DNA from 3 places in the Paenibacillus sp. GXUN7292 genome. Region 1 is predicted to be linked to each of the others. Evidence: riboswitches for the same ligand, from Rfam matches in the RefSeq annotation. Region 1 holds a riboswitch; each other region holds the start of a gene.
What was found. Region 1 has a riboswitch for cyclic di-AMP ahead of ACRRU2_RS11895 (hypothetical protein). Riboswitches for the same ligand answer to the same signal wherever they lie in the genome.
Positions count from the first base shown of each region.

Region 2: linked by a shared signal. The riboswitch ahead of ACRRU2_RS17465 (KamA family radical SAM protein) and the one ahead of ACRRU2_RS11895 (hypothetical protein) in region 1 are both predicted to bind cyclic di-AMP.
Region 3: linked by a shared signal. The riboswitch ahead of ACRRU2_RS21745 (C40 family peptidase) and the one ahead of ACRRU2_RS11895 (hypothetical protein) in region 1 are both predicted to bind cyclic di-AMP.

Region 1 covers NZ_JBOZWO010000011.1:143,760-148,573, forward strand. Annotated here, with positions in the region: gene ACRRU2_RS11880 (response regulator transcription factor) at 1-416, opposite strand, end outside; gene ACRRU2_RS11885 (sensor histidine kinase) at 423-1,898, opposite strand; gene ACRRU2_RS11890 (ankyrin repeat domain-containing protein) at 1,947-2,678, opposite strand; gene ACRRU2_RS11895 (hypothetical protein) at 2,888-3,187, opposite strand; cyclic di-AMP (ydaO/yuaA leader) riboswitch at 3,266-3,457, opposite strand; gene ACRRU2_RS11900 (hypothetical protein) at 3,703-4,230, shown strand; gene ACRRU2_RS11905 (DinB family protein) at 4,305-4,775, shown strand.
Region 2 covers NZ_JBOZWO010000021.1:85,743-90,556, forward strand. Annotated here, with positions in the region: gene ACRRU2_RS17460 (hypothetical protein) at 1-63, opposite strand, end outside; gene ACRRU2_RS17465 (KamA family radical SAM protein) at 12-1,148, opposite strand; cyclic di-AMP (ydaO/yuaA leader) riboswitch at 1,327-1,472, opposite strand; gene infC (translation initiation factor IF-3) at 1,732-2,211, opposite strand; gene ACRRU2_RS17475 (hypothetical protein) at 2,477-2,611, opposite strand; gene ACRRU2_RS17480 (diaminopimelate dehydrogenase) at 2,784-3,761, opposite strand; gene ACRRU2_RS17485 (Glu/Leu/Phe/Val family dehydrogenase) at 3,791-4,814, opposite strand, start outside.
Region 3 covers NZ_JBOZWO010000033.1:47,717-52,530, forward strand. Annotated here, with positions in the region: gene ACRRU2_RS21735 (VanZ family protein) at 1-438, opposite strand, end outside; gene ACRRU2_RS21740 (glutamine--tRNA ligase/YqeY domain fusion protein) at 840-2,513, opposite strand; cyclic di-AMP (ydaO/yuaA leader) riboswitch at 2,818-2,980, shown strand; gene ACRRU2_RS21745 (C40 family peptidase) at 2,984-3,457, shown strand; gene ACRRU2_RS21750 (MFS transporter) at 3,523-4,758, opposite strand; gene ACRRU2_RS21755 (hypothetical protein) at 4,811-4,814, opposite strand, start outside.

The sequences.
Region 1 (4,814 bases):
AGCTCGCGAATTTGTATACTGTCTGATTCTTTGGGCTGCTTGCCAATCATAAATCGTTCATAACGAGCCAGATGTGCTTTTGCTCTGGCCACCAGCTCATTAGGACTGAACGGCTTGGTTACAAAATCGTCTGCGCCCAGACCGAAGCCGCGGATTTTGTCCAGCTCTTCTTTTTTGGCAGATACGATAAGAATTGGCACATCAAGCTTTCCTCTAATCGTCTTGCATATTTCAAAACCATCCATCCCCGGCAGCTGGAGATCGAGAATAATCAAATCGAATTGACCGCTTAACGCTCTTTCAAGCCCCGTGTTGCCGTCAAGACTAATTTCCGCCTCGTAGCCATGCAATGCAAAATAGTCTTTTTGCAGCTCAGCAATATAAGGGTCGTCCTCTATTATCAAAATCTGCTTCATCTGCTATCACCGACGATCTATTGATATTTTTAAAGTAAAGGTAATGCGTGTTCCTCGTCCAAGCTGGCTGCTTGCCCAAATCGTCCCGCCGTGGCCTTCAATAATTTGCTCTGCAATGGCAAGCCCAAGACCACTTCCGCTGGCTGTGCTTTGATTGCGGGAAGGCTCAGCCCGATAAAAACGCTCGAAAATATGAGGCAGGGAATGCTGATCAATGCCAGGTCCGTTGTCTTCTACATATATAATAGCCTGCTCTTCTTGGCGTCCTAGTCCAATTGTAATTTTTTTCGGAGGCTGCACCATATATTTGATGCTATTATCGAGCAAATTAATAACAACGCGCTTCAGCTTCTCACGGTCAGCGAGTACGAATAGCGGCCCTTGTAAGGCTTCATCCCACCGCAGCTCTACCTGATGGTTATCAAATTCAATAGCCATTTCATCCGCGATATGATGCAGGAAAGGGCTAAGCTCCAGCTGCTCAAAAGAAAAAGGCTCTTTCTTGAGGTCCAGCTTGGAATAGAACAGAAGCTCGTCGACTAGCCGTTCCATATCGGTAGCGCGAGTATGAATCGCGCGAACATATTGCTGCAGCTTTTCCTCCGTATTCGTCACGCCATCGCGAATGCCTTCAGAATAGCCTTTGATTGTTGTTATAGGCGTACGCAAATCATGAGAAATGTTGGAGAGCAGCTGCTTGCGGTTTTCTTCGTAGCGAAGCTGCAGCTGGATCGAGTCGTAAAGCTTCTGCCGCATTTGATCAAAGGTTTGCACTAATTGCCCAACCTCATCCTTGGAGCCGGATTTTAGCTGGAAGGTCAAATCGCCGCTTTTAATATGCTCAGCCGATTGTCTTAGCTCGTCGAGCGGCTTAACAATTTTGCGTGTAACATACCGATAAAGCAGGAAGCCTGTAAGCAATAATATAATAATAAATATGCCAATCAGCAAAGGAAGCAGAGTACGCACCATTTCAGCAAAAGGACTTCTTTCACGAATGACAAAAATGCTGCCTTTATCGCCTGTTTCAGGAGAAAAGTGAAAATCAAATTTTGAATAGGAGAAAAAGCGGCTGCCGATATTCATCGTGTTGCGAATCGTATTGTTGCCCATATCATACTTTGGCAAAATAGATAAAAGATCAACCCCTTCAAGCGCTGGAGCGACAAAAAGAAGCTGGTCGTTTTCACGAATTACGAGCGAGGCCTGCACCATTTTCAACTGAAAATTGTATTCCTCCAGCAGCACTTGATTTTTCAATTGAAGGGGGTCATGCTTTGCTAAATATTTAAGATCAAGAAATAAGCTCTCTTCTTCCTCCGACAAAGGATGCAGCGAATAATGAATCGTATAAAAGCTGCGAATGCTGCGGAAATCACCAGTTACGGCAACAGAGAGCAGATAGGCGGACAGTATGAATAAAATGACGGATACGATTACGACGGAAGTAAAAGAGAGCAGCAGTCTAAAGCGTATGGACAAGTTGTCACCACCACTTTCATTAATATAGGCTCTTGTTGCCTCATTATGCTATTCGCCGCCGGCTGCTTCCAATGCCTGCACCATTTCGCTATAGCCTAACCGCTTGGCATGCTGCAGCGGAGTAACACCTTCAGAGTCGGCTATATTGACATCAGCACCATACTCGATCAGCAAATTCACAATTTGCTGATGTCTGGTTCCGCCATTGCCGAGCAGAACAGCTTCCAGCAGCGCTGTCCAGCCCAGATTGTTAATATGATCAATATTGACATCAGACGTTTTTAGCAGCTCCTTGACGATATCGACATGACCGCGATCAGCGGCAGGGATTAAAGCTGTACCGCCAAAGCGGTTTGTCAGCTTTGTATCTGCTCCTACGGCAATAGCTGCGCGCACGAAATCAAGCAAGCCCTCAGCGCCGGCATAAAGAAGCGGATTATCGGAGCGATTATCGCGAATATTAATATCAGCGCCTTTATCGATAAGCCATTGGAACAAATCTAGCTCGTTCGTATGGACAGCGATCATGGCAGCCGTTCTGCCGCGGTTGTCAACAGCGTTGATATTTGCGCCTTGCTCAAGCAGCGCCGCCATTTCTTCTTTTTTGTTATGCTCTGCGGCCTGCAAAAATTCAATGTTTAATTTATCCATATTCTCCTCCAATGCCTGTTCTGTTTTTTGTGAATTCTTTTTATTATTATTTTGATTGAAGTTGGTTTGACAGCCTGATTGCGTAAGCAGCACCAGTCCTATAATAAGTATTATTGTTGTTCGCAGCATCGCTTATCCGTCCTCCTGTCCTCGTATTATAGCAGGTAAAATTTTGTTATTATTTCATCATAGCAAAAAAAAATAAATAGTCCGCAAACATGATATTAAAAAAGTATAAACAAAAAGGAGCATGCTGCCCGCTGTGGACAACCTGCTCCTTGCTGCTTAAAATGATATGCAAACATAAATGCTTATAAATTTTTCTTTTTCAAAAGCTGTTATTCGACACCATCCCGAAAATGCTTGACGTAATTCTTATCGCCAATATGCTTCAAATCATCAATCGTATTTTCCAGGGTAGTAATAAGCTGTTCTTTCATATGCCGGATGGTTTCGTAAAAAAGAATCTCCTGCTCGCCGACAGGCTTGCTGCCATAAATAGCTTGAACGGCAACCAGCTTGCGGTGCTGATCCTCGAATTGCTCCAATGATTCATATACATGCTTGGCATATAGAGCAATATCTTTGTTTTTATAAGGAATTTCACTTTGCAAATGCTCGATTCGGTTATGCATCATGGACATCACGCGCCTTTCAACTCGATTTTTAGCTTTAGCTGAAGGAACAGTCAGGTCTATGTTTTCATCATAACAATCATCCTCTCTCTGCAACGCTTACGGAGTTAGCTGACGGATTAGGGCAGTGAGATTGCCCCTCCCATAACTTGCCTTCCTTGATTCTGGCAAGCATGCAGGATTCACCCCGGTAGATAATGGCGGACACCGGATGGTGCAAGCTGTTATCGGATGGTTCCTCCGTTCCTGTACAGGATTCAGCGGTTAGGAGTAAAATTGTGAACATGGTTTGAATCGCTTTTGAAGATAAATTGTATGATACGCTTGCTTGTAAAAGTTGTAAAATAACAAAAAAAGTCATAGCTTTGCATGGAGCAGCATTTGCTTGTAATGTAACCGTAAAGACAAGCTATTTTCTTAATTTTTTAAAAGAATAGTCCCGTATGCTTTCATTTTCATTTTTTCGCCTATAAAATGATGGATAAATTACCTTAGATAAACTGCAAGGGAGATGTAACATGTTTGATCCAACTGTATTTGATAATTTAAAAATAGCTTTCGAAAACGAACTGTATGATTTGGATAATTTGAATCAGTACATTTTAGTTTCCGATCGAAAGGATACGGTCGAGCTGTCGGTGATGGGACGCGAGTTCAAGCTCAAATTTCATCTGGTCAAGCAGCCTAATATTAGTGCAGAGGTTAGGCTGCATGCTTCTCTGAATAATTTGGCTGCGGAAATATTGGAGCAGGAGGGTGCCAATCCTGGTTGTTCCTTGTCGATTTATTTTTATTTGACGATTATGGATGAACAGACAGCGTGCAGCCAAATAGAAAAGATTTTGCGGGAAATTTGGGATCCGGCTGTAACTTTGCGGCAAACGCTAAGTTATACATACGGTACACAAACCGCAGGCTGGAGCAATGTTGTCGAATTGAACTTTATTAGACAGATTAATGAAGAGCAGATGGGCGATATTTCAGAGCTGGTGCAATATATGCTTGAATCGTTAGAAAAGCTTGATGCTAATACTATTAATTTATAAGCTGCTATAGATTTGATATTCGCCTATAAGTTCGTTAATATAGAAATAGAACATAGAAGATGGAGGTTTAAATTATGTATCGTACAGTGGCAGATTTTATAGAAGAATGGTCAGCTTCGGCTGCAGGCACGCTTTCTGTGTTTCAAGCAATTTCCGACGATAAAATGGATGTTGCAATAGCGGAAGGACATAATTCCCTTGGCTGGCTGGCTTGGCATTTGGTAGGCTCCGCAGGCGTGTTTGGCCAACTATCTGGGTTGGATGTGCCGGGTCTAGGCAAAGGAACTCCAGTACCGGCTTCGATGACTGAGGTTATCGCCAAGTATAATGAAGTAATTGCGGCATACAGTGAGGCTGTGAAGAGCTTGACGGATGAGCAATTGCTTGAGGAAATCAATGGCTTTGGCAACCCTCTTCCGCGCGGCAAGTTTTTGCGTATTATGGTTGATCACCAGACACACCACAGAGGTCAAATGACGGTGCTGCTGCGTCAGGCAGGCTTGCCTGTTCCAGGTGTCATGGGACCGACTAAAGAAATGCAATAATCTTTACAATAATCTTTAATCTGCTCAATGTTTAATGAT
Region 2 (4,814 bases), on a different contig from region 1:
TACAGTTCCAGTTACACTGCCTCGATAGCCTCGCTCTCCTGCTCTTCTACTTCCTTCTGCCAATACTTCTCGCTGCCAGGCAAATCGTCAAACCATGACGCCTCTGGCGGACAATCAAGAATCATAAACTGACCGTAATTGCCCTCTCGGGACTGATGATACTTCAAATACGCCTTACCGTTCTCAATCGCCAATATTTCTATTTTGCCTGAAGAATGGCTCATCGATAATCTGACGCGCTTGCCTAGACCTGACGTCTTTGCTTTAGCCTGTTCAACAAGCTGGTATGCTCTTTGCAAAGAAACGACAAAATCACGATTTCCGGCAACAGGGCGGTTAATAAAGAAATAGTAAGGGGTAACGCCGGCCCAGGACAATTGATCCAGCAGCTCGGCAAGTACGTCAGCATCATCGTTTATGCCGCGAATAATAGGGGTTTGATTGACAACAATGGCGCCAGCCTCATGCAGCGCTTGAAAGCCGCGCTTTGCCTCCGGCGTAATTTCTCGTGGGTGGTTGATATGAGCCATGACATAGATTCGCTTCTCAGGCGTAGAATACTGCTTGATCAACTCCAGCAATGCTTCATCCTCATAGATTCGCATCGGATTAAATACCGGCATCTTGGAGCCGAGGCGAATAATTTTGACATGGTCAATCTCTCTCAAGCGTTCAATAATGCTTCTTAACTTAGGTGTTCCAAGTATTAAGCTGTCTCCGCCAGTGAGCAATACATTGTTAATACTCGGATTGGCGGCGATATACTCAATTCCCGGATCGACATTGGATACTGCTTCCTTCACATCATTGCGGAATAAACGTTTGCGGAAGCAATATCTGCAATACGCACCGCATACCTCTGACACAATAAGCAGTGCAGTTGTGCCATACTTATGCTGGCACCCTGGCACGACATAGTTGGCTTCCTCATCAGAAGCGTCCCATCTGCCGTATTCCATCAGCTCTCCCTCGTTCGGTATAACTAACCTGCGAATCGGGTCATCGGGATCATTCCAATCAATGAGCGATAAGTAATAATCATTCACACGAAATGCAAACTTTTCTGTTATCGGCTTTAGTCGCTCTCGTTCACTCTCCGGAATCATTGTGAGACGATCTAAATTCATAACATACTTTGGCTGCGCCATTCAAACCCCTCCTAAAATAAGATTTGATATGCACGCTTCACCAGTGGATGGTCTGACGAAAAACAAAAAATAACCCCGGCCGGCAGGTGCCAGCAAAGCAATAGAGCTTGCAGTCGCGTAGGACTGCTGCTATCACTTTAACAGGGTCATTATGTGTAAGATTATAAATTAAGAAAGCAATGACCCACCCACTGCTGACGAGGTTAGCTGACGGACTCGGGTAAGATGGTCCCCTAAGATTCGCTTCATGCGATCTATTCGCCCCACAAGATTGGTTCCCCCGCTTTCCGATTCGAAAGATCGGAAATTAAGCGTAACTATAGTTTATATGATTGAATGCTTGTTCGTCAACCTCAGGCTGGATATTTTTATTACATTAAGGCTTCCCTGGAGACTGTCGATTAATTGTGGATAAGGCAACAAGCAATAAGAAGGGGTGCCACTGCGATCAAGATTGGGATTCCGACCGCTGTTGTAGTCTAATTTTTCTTAATAAATAAACCCTGCTAAGGATAAAATTGGCCTACAAAGGGGGACGCTGCCGCTTCTCCATTCCCATTCTTGCTCTCTTATGCCCGTAACTCTATTCAGCTTTAGGCTGAAGTTGTACTGCCGCCTGCTTGCCGCTCACTTGTATTCCTGTTTGCTTGCTCCCCGATTCTGCCAGATCCTTTACTAATCTTTCGACAAGCTCCTTCGCTGCCGCTCCCTGCTTGCCGCTAATTTTGACAACCAGCAGTACGGAGTGGCCTGACTCAAGAAGCTTTTGTGCCTGACGGCATTTCGTCTCATAATCATGCTCTTCAATCTCTGGTGACAGACGAAGCTCCTTCACTTTGGCTGGCTTATTGCTTTCCTGCTTTTTCTGCTGATCGCGCTGCTGCTTGGCTTGCCCCTTGGCAACAAGGCGGCAGGGCGGCGGACTGCTCATCAGCGATGTACATACCAGATCTGCGGATTGCTGCTTAGCCATATCAAGTGCATCCTCGCGAGAAACTACGCCTATCTCCTGCCCATCTAATCCAGTCAGCAAAACTTCTGCTGCTTTTATTTTCTCATTCATAATGATTGAACCTGCCACTACTGCCAGCCTCCGTTCTTTATTCGGCTAATAAATGGAGGGTGTCGATTAATTGTGGATAAGGCAATCGTAAGGGATACTGCTACGATCAAGTTTGGGATTCCGACCGCTGTTGTAGTCCAATTTTTTGATGAAATAACCCCTATAAAGGATAAAATTGGTCTACAAAGGCGGACGCTGCCGCTTCTCCATTCCCAATCTTGCTCTTCGTTCCCCTTTCTTATTGCTTATCATTAGTTGCCCACAATTAATCGATCCCCTCAAAAGTCGATTTAAACCATATGCCTGCTATAAAAACAATTTCAAACAAACAGAGTAGCGCAAACAACAATAAAAATGCGGCTAGAAGGCATTTACCGCTCATTTTTATCCATTTCATCATTGCAGCCCCTCCTGCATACGTTCAAGAAATTATTTACTTTATGTAATAATAAGTCAACTTTCATACAAAAGTAACCTTAGCTTACTTAAATAGTGAAGAAGTCCCAAGCATTACTCTGCCTGGGACTTCTTCAATCTGTTTGATTCATATTAGGCTCGCCGCAATTAGATGATTACAGCATTTCCTTTCGAAGCTCAGCTCCAGACTTAGGCGACAAATAGCCTAGCGGAATATCAAAGATCGTCTTAGCGCCTCTTTGACCCTCTTCAGCAAGCTTATAGGCTGCTCTTGCACATGCTACTACAACACTCGCTGTAAACTCAGGATTACTGTCCAGCTTCAAACCGAATTCTATAATTTGCGTATTGCCTGTTCCTGTTTTGCCGCTGCGAAGCACCATGCCGCCATGAGGCATTGCAGAATGCTCAGCTTTCAGCTCGTCTTCTGTAATAAAGTGTACCGTTGTATCGTAGTCAGCGAAATAATTCGGCATCGTTTTGATTTCATTTGCGATTGCCGTCTCATCAGCGCCTTCTTCCTTCACAACATAACAAACACGGATATGCTTCTCGCGAGTATCCAGCTCAGGATTTTCTCCAGCGCGTACTCTCTCGACAGCATCTTCACTTGGGATCGTGTACTGCACGCCATTTTTGACGCCATTCACACGGCGAATCGCATCGGAATGACCTTGGCTCACACCTTTGCCCCAGAACGTATACTCCTTGCCTTCTGGCAATACCGCTTCGCCAAGCAGGCGATTCAAGGAAAACAATCCTGGATCCCAACCGGTGGAGATTACTCCAATCTTGCCGCTTGCAACCGCAGCTTCGTTAATAGAATCGTAATATTCCGGAATTCGCGCATGGCGGTCAAAGCTGTCCACCGTATGAAACATTTTTACGAATTGCGGGCCTTGCTCAGGCAAATCAGTAGCCGAACCGCCGCACAAAATCATAACATCAATTTCATTGGTAAACTTTTCTGCGTCATCTATCGTATATGCTTTTGTCGTTGAAGTAATAGTAGCCGGGTCGCGTCTCGTAAAGATAGCCTTCAGCTCCATATCGGGGCTTTGTGCGATTGCAAGCTCTACTCCACGGCCCAGATTGCCATAGCCTACTATTCCAATCTTAATTTTTTTTTTCAATCTAACATCATCCTTCATTATGACGGTTATTAGATCCAGCCGCGTGCTTCCATTGCAGATGCAATGCGCTTGATAGAAATCATATACGCAGCAGTTCTGAAGTCAGTTTTGAATTCATTTGCCATATCGCGAACTGCTTCATAGGAAATAATCATATTTGTTTTTAGACGATCCAATACTTCTGCTTCGCTCCAGTAGTAGTGCTGAAGATTTTGTACCCACTCGAAATAGGAAACGGTAACTCCGCCTGCATTAGCAAGAATATCTGGGATAACTGTAATATCTTTGCTGAATAGGATGCGATCTGCTTCAGGGGTAGTTGGTCCATTAGCGGCTTCTGCGATGATTTTTGCTTTAATGTTGTCTGCATTAGCTGCCGTAATGACATTCTCTAGAGCGGCTGGTACGAGGATGTCTACTTCTAGTTCAAGCAATTCTTGGTTTGTAATGATATGGGATTGGCCATATTCTGCAATGGAGGAATTGTCTTTCAAATTACCTACAACCTCAAGATCAAGGCCATTTGCATCATAGATACCGCATTTCGAATCACTTACTGCTACAACCTTGCAGCCTGCTTCGCTTAGCAAGCGCGCTGCAATTCTTCCCGCGTTTCCGTACCCTTGAATAGCAACTGTCGCGTTCTCAACCGGCAATCCTTTGTCCTCTAGTGCTGCAAGAATCGTGTACACACAGCCTTGAGCTGTTGCTTCATTACGACCCTTAGAGCCACCGACAATTAGCGGCTTGCCTGTAATAACGCCAGGTGAATAAGTGCCTTTCAACCTGCTGTACGTGTCCATCATCCAGCCCATGATTTGCGGGGTAGTGTACACATCTGGTGCAGGTATATCTTTGTCCGGTCCAACGAAGTCTACAATTGCTTCCATAAATCCTCTACTAATCCGTTCAACTTCAGCTTTGCTGTAATCATGAGGATCACAAATTACGCCGCCTTTGCCACCGCCATACGGCAAACCTACTACACCACACTTAAAGCTCATCCACATCGACAAAGCTTTCACTTCATCAAGTGTAACTCCCGGGTGGAAT
Region 3 (4,814 bases), on a different contig from region 1:
AGTGAATAAAGCCAGCCGTAAGCCCGCAAAGCCAAGCAAGGCGCCGATTGTATTTAATATAATATCATCTACATCAAAGCTGCCTACACGAAGCAGCATCTGCAACAGCTCTACGCCAAACAACAGCAGCACACAAGCGATAAGCAGCGGCCAGAAACGATAGAAGCTGCGGTTAAGCAGCGGCAAGAAAACCCCTATCGGAATAAATAATATAATGTTGCCCAACAAATTTTCTATCCAAATATTCGCATTCATTCGATGTCTGTTCAATATAAAATGTTTGATTGTATCAAAAGGCACGAGATTATAAGAATAGCCGCTGCCAAAATATTGGGATCGGATAAATAGCAGCTTAATCATAACTAAAGCATAGATTAGCGCAACACATAAAATAGCAATATTAAGCAGCCGCGAAGGCAGTAATGATCGCTTGAACACTGCAGCTTCCCCCATTCGTCCATCAGCTAACGCTTCGCGGGAGGGTGTCGATTAATTGTGGATAGGGCAACAAGCAATCGAAAGGGATGCTACTAGGATCAAGTTTGGGATTCCGACCGCTGTTGTAGTCCAATTTTTTGATGAAATAACCCCTGTAAATGATAAAATTGGCCTACAAAGGCGGACGCTGCCGCTTCTCCATTCCCAATCTTGCTCTTCGTTCCCCTTTCTTATTGCTTAACAATAGTTGCCCACAATTAATCGACATTCTCCGCAAATACTCTAGCTTTGCAAATAAAGAGTGACGATTAACTCTCCAGCAAGCATGTGTACAAACAGACAGCCCGCCATTCATATTATATTCAGGCAGGCTGTCTGACTATGGTACAGTATAAATCTGCTTAAGCCTTCTTCGGATCGAAGGAGCTTTTCAGTGAGACAATACGGTTGAATACAAGCTGATCATCAGTGGAATCCTTCGTATCCACATTGAAATAGCCGTGCCGGAAAAATTGAAACTTATCCCCGCCCTCGGCATCCTTCATGTTTTCTTCAACAAATCCATTTAACACTTGCATCGAATTCGGATTAATCCGCTCCAGGAATGGCTTCTCTTCGCCTTCCTCCTCGCCGACAAACAGCGGCTCGATTAAACGGAATTGGGCCGGAACCGCTTGCGAAGCTTCTACCCAGTGGATCGTGCCTTTTACCTTGCGCTCTGTAAATCCGGAGCCACTCTTCGTACGCGGATCATAGGTGCAGCGAAGCTCAACGACATTGCCCGCTTCATCTTTAATTACTTCCTGACAGGTAATGAAGTAGGCATGCTTCAGACGAACCTCATTGCCAGGGAATAAGCGGAAATATTTGTTCGGAGGATTTTCCATAAAATCATCCTGCTCGATATATATTTCGCGGGAGAACGGAATTTGACGGCTGCCCATTTCTTCATTTTCGGCGTTGTTTTCCGCTTCCAGCCACTCAACCTGTCCTTCCGGATAGTTTGTAATAACAACCTTAAGAGGATCCAGTACCGCCATCGTACGAGGCGCCCTCAGCTTCAGGTCCTCGCGAATAAAAAACTCCAGATTGCGCTCGTCCACTACGCTGTTGTTTTTGGAAACACCGATTTCGCGGCAGAAGGTGCGGAATGCCTCCGGCGTGTAGCCTCTGCGGCGCATGCCGCCAATTGTCGGCATACGGGGATCGTCCCAGCCCGTCACAACGCCTTCATCTACCAGACGCTTTAAATTGCGCTTGCTCATAACGGTATTTGTCACATTCAAGCGGGCAAACTCATACTGGCGCGGCGTAGAATCCATTTCACATTGCTCAACAACCCATTCGTACAAAGGACGGTGATCCTCAAATTCCAGCGTACAGATCGAATGCGTAATATTCTCAATCGCATCGCTTAGCGGATGCGCAAAGTCATACATCGGATAAACGCACCAAGCATCGCCTGTACGATGATGGTGAGCATGGGAGATGCGATATAGAACAGGATCTCGCATCGTTATATTTGGCGATGCCATGTCAATTTTGGCACGCAGCACACGGGAGCCGTCCGGAAACTCTCCTGCGCGCATCCGTGCGAACAAATCCAAATTCTCCTCCGCGCTGCGCTCGCGATAAGGGCTGTTTTGGCCAGGCTCTGTCAGCGTGCCCCGTGTTTCCCTCATCTGCTCGGCCGTCAGATCGCAGACATAAGCCTTGCCTTTATTAATCAATAGGATGGCACGATTGTACATTTCCTCGAAATAATCGGAAGCAAAATGCAGCTCCTCCCAATCAAAGCCGAGCCAATGCACATCCTCTTTAATTGCCTCTACGAATTCTGTATCTTCTTTGAGAGGGTTAGTATCATCAAAACGCAAATGCGTTCTACCATTAAATTCGTCTGCCAGCTCAAAATTCAAACAAATGGACTTGGCGTGGCCTATATGCAAATAGCCGTTCGGCTCAGGCGGGAAACGAGTCACGATTTCCTGCACTCGGCCGCTCTTTAAATCTTCTATTACAATGTTTTTAATAAAGTTTGAAGATGCTGTCTTATTGTCCGCTACATTCTCCATTGCGACCAACCTTTCCCACGTATACTTATATCCTCTTATGATACACAATTGCGCATAAAATTACACGCTGAATCGTGCTGAATCGGTATTTTGTTTATGAAAAAAACACATTTTTCATTAATATCTTCTCATTTTCACCATCTAGCAGCAATTTGCAAGTATTATATTGTTTGTGGAGCAAGATATCCTTATTGTTCCAATCTTCAACCAACTACATTTTATGACTCGAAAGATGAGAATTATTAAAAGTAGTAAGGTTGTGAAGGATTTAATCGGTTATTACCGAAATATAGCATGTACATTTTTTAAAAATTTGCCTAATTCCCTAACGGGAAACGGGGGAACCATTTTGGGTGAATTGACTTCAGATTGCATGGGCTGCCTAAAGCGCTACCAATCTTGGGGAGTCATAGGGGACCTTCAACCGAACCCCACAGCTAACCTCGTAGGCACCGGAAGGAGTTTCATCATTGAAGAAGATTACAGCAACAATTCTAGGTCTTGTGCTTTTGCTAACGTTTTCAGCTAGCGAAGCATTCGCAGCATCAAAGATGGACGGCATTATCGATGATCTAATCGGAACAAAGTACAGATACGGCGGTACAACTACAAGCGGCTTCGACTGCTCCGGGTTTACCAAGTTTGTATTTGCTAAGATGGATATCGAACTGTCGCGTTCTTCCACAAGCCAAGCTACTGAAGGCGTTAAAGTAGCAAAAGCTGATCTTATTGCAGGCGATCTTGTATTTTTTGATACAAGCGGATCTAACAATGGCGGTATTACACATGTAGGCATCTATGTTGGAGACGGCAAATTTGCTCATGCGTCAACCTCCAGAGGCGTTATTATTGATAATCTTAATTCAAACTACTACAAACCGCGTTATGTTACAGCGCGTCGTATCATGAGTGATGAATCACATTCTACTTACGCTGCGAAATAGAATCAAGGAGAAACCGTGTATCCTCTTAATCAAAGGACGCACGGTTTTTTATTTATTGCTCTTGATTAACTAACCGACACTGGTTTGGACGCGGGCCCTCTTGCCTGCTTTACGCCTAATATGATCCATATGATAAGCAAAGAAAGCAGTATAATGACGAGTGCAGCCAAATACCATAATGTAGCCGAAATCGTATACTGGTCCATAAACCAGCCAGTTATACGAGGAAATACAGCCCCTCCTATACCGCCGCATGCCACCAAAATGCTCGTTGTCCTCTCTGTCGTTCCAGGCAGCAAACTATTGGCATACACAAGGCCAATCCCAAACAATCCCGCAAAAAACAAGCCGCTAAGCGCGATAAAGACCAGCATTAACAAATATGTATCGAATAATGTCATTAAACAAAACACAATAGCGGAAGCTGCCGTTGCAATCAGCAAATACTTCGTATAGCCCATGCGATCAGCGAGTATGCCTGCAAAAATGCGGCCTATAGCAACTGTTCCCCAAAACACGCTTAGCGTTGAAGCTGCCGCTACCTCAGACGCCTGAGTATGCTCAATTAGAATGGCCGGCAAATAGTTAGAAAAGCTCATCTCCATGCCGACATAGAACATAAAGAACAAAGCCGCCAGTGCAAGAAAGGGAAGCATGCGCTTCGAATAACCCCAGACGATCGCCTTGCCGTGTTCTGCTGTGTTCTGCTTTCTTTCCCGTGCCTTCTCCAGGCTTCTTTGCGCGGACAATTCATCGTCCAGCTTGCCAAAGGACAGGGTCAGCCATAAAACAAAAATAATACCTGACATAGCCGCTAATATTGGAAAGGACAGCTGCCAAATGTTCTGCTGGATCAAATATGCTGCCGTTAGCGGAATAACAAGCGCCCCGATGCCAAAGAAGGTTTCCAGCCTGCTCATGGCAGCAGCAGTTCCTTCCTTGTGCAATTCAATAATCATCGCGCCGACAATCGCTTCTGTCATGCCAAAGCCCAATCCTGCCAAAGGCGCCACAGCCAGCATCCAGCCCCATGGAAGCAGCAAACTGTAAGCCGCTTCACTGAGGGTGAGCATACCGATAGCGAACATTACGGTTGTGCGCTTTCCAAATCTTGCAGATATAGCCGGCGTGAATAATACACCTACTAAAAAGCCAAGAAATTGATTCATAATCCATTGACCGCCATCTTTGTAGGACAGCCCATAATGCTCGATCAGCTGTTCAAGAATGGAGCCGCCGATAATATGGGCGACTCCAATAAGCAAGTAGGAAAAACAGCCGAGCCAAAGTAATTTTTTCATAATCTGTATTGCTCCTTAATTCTTCGCACTTGCTACTATTATATATGATCTCTTAT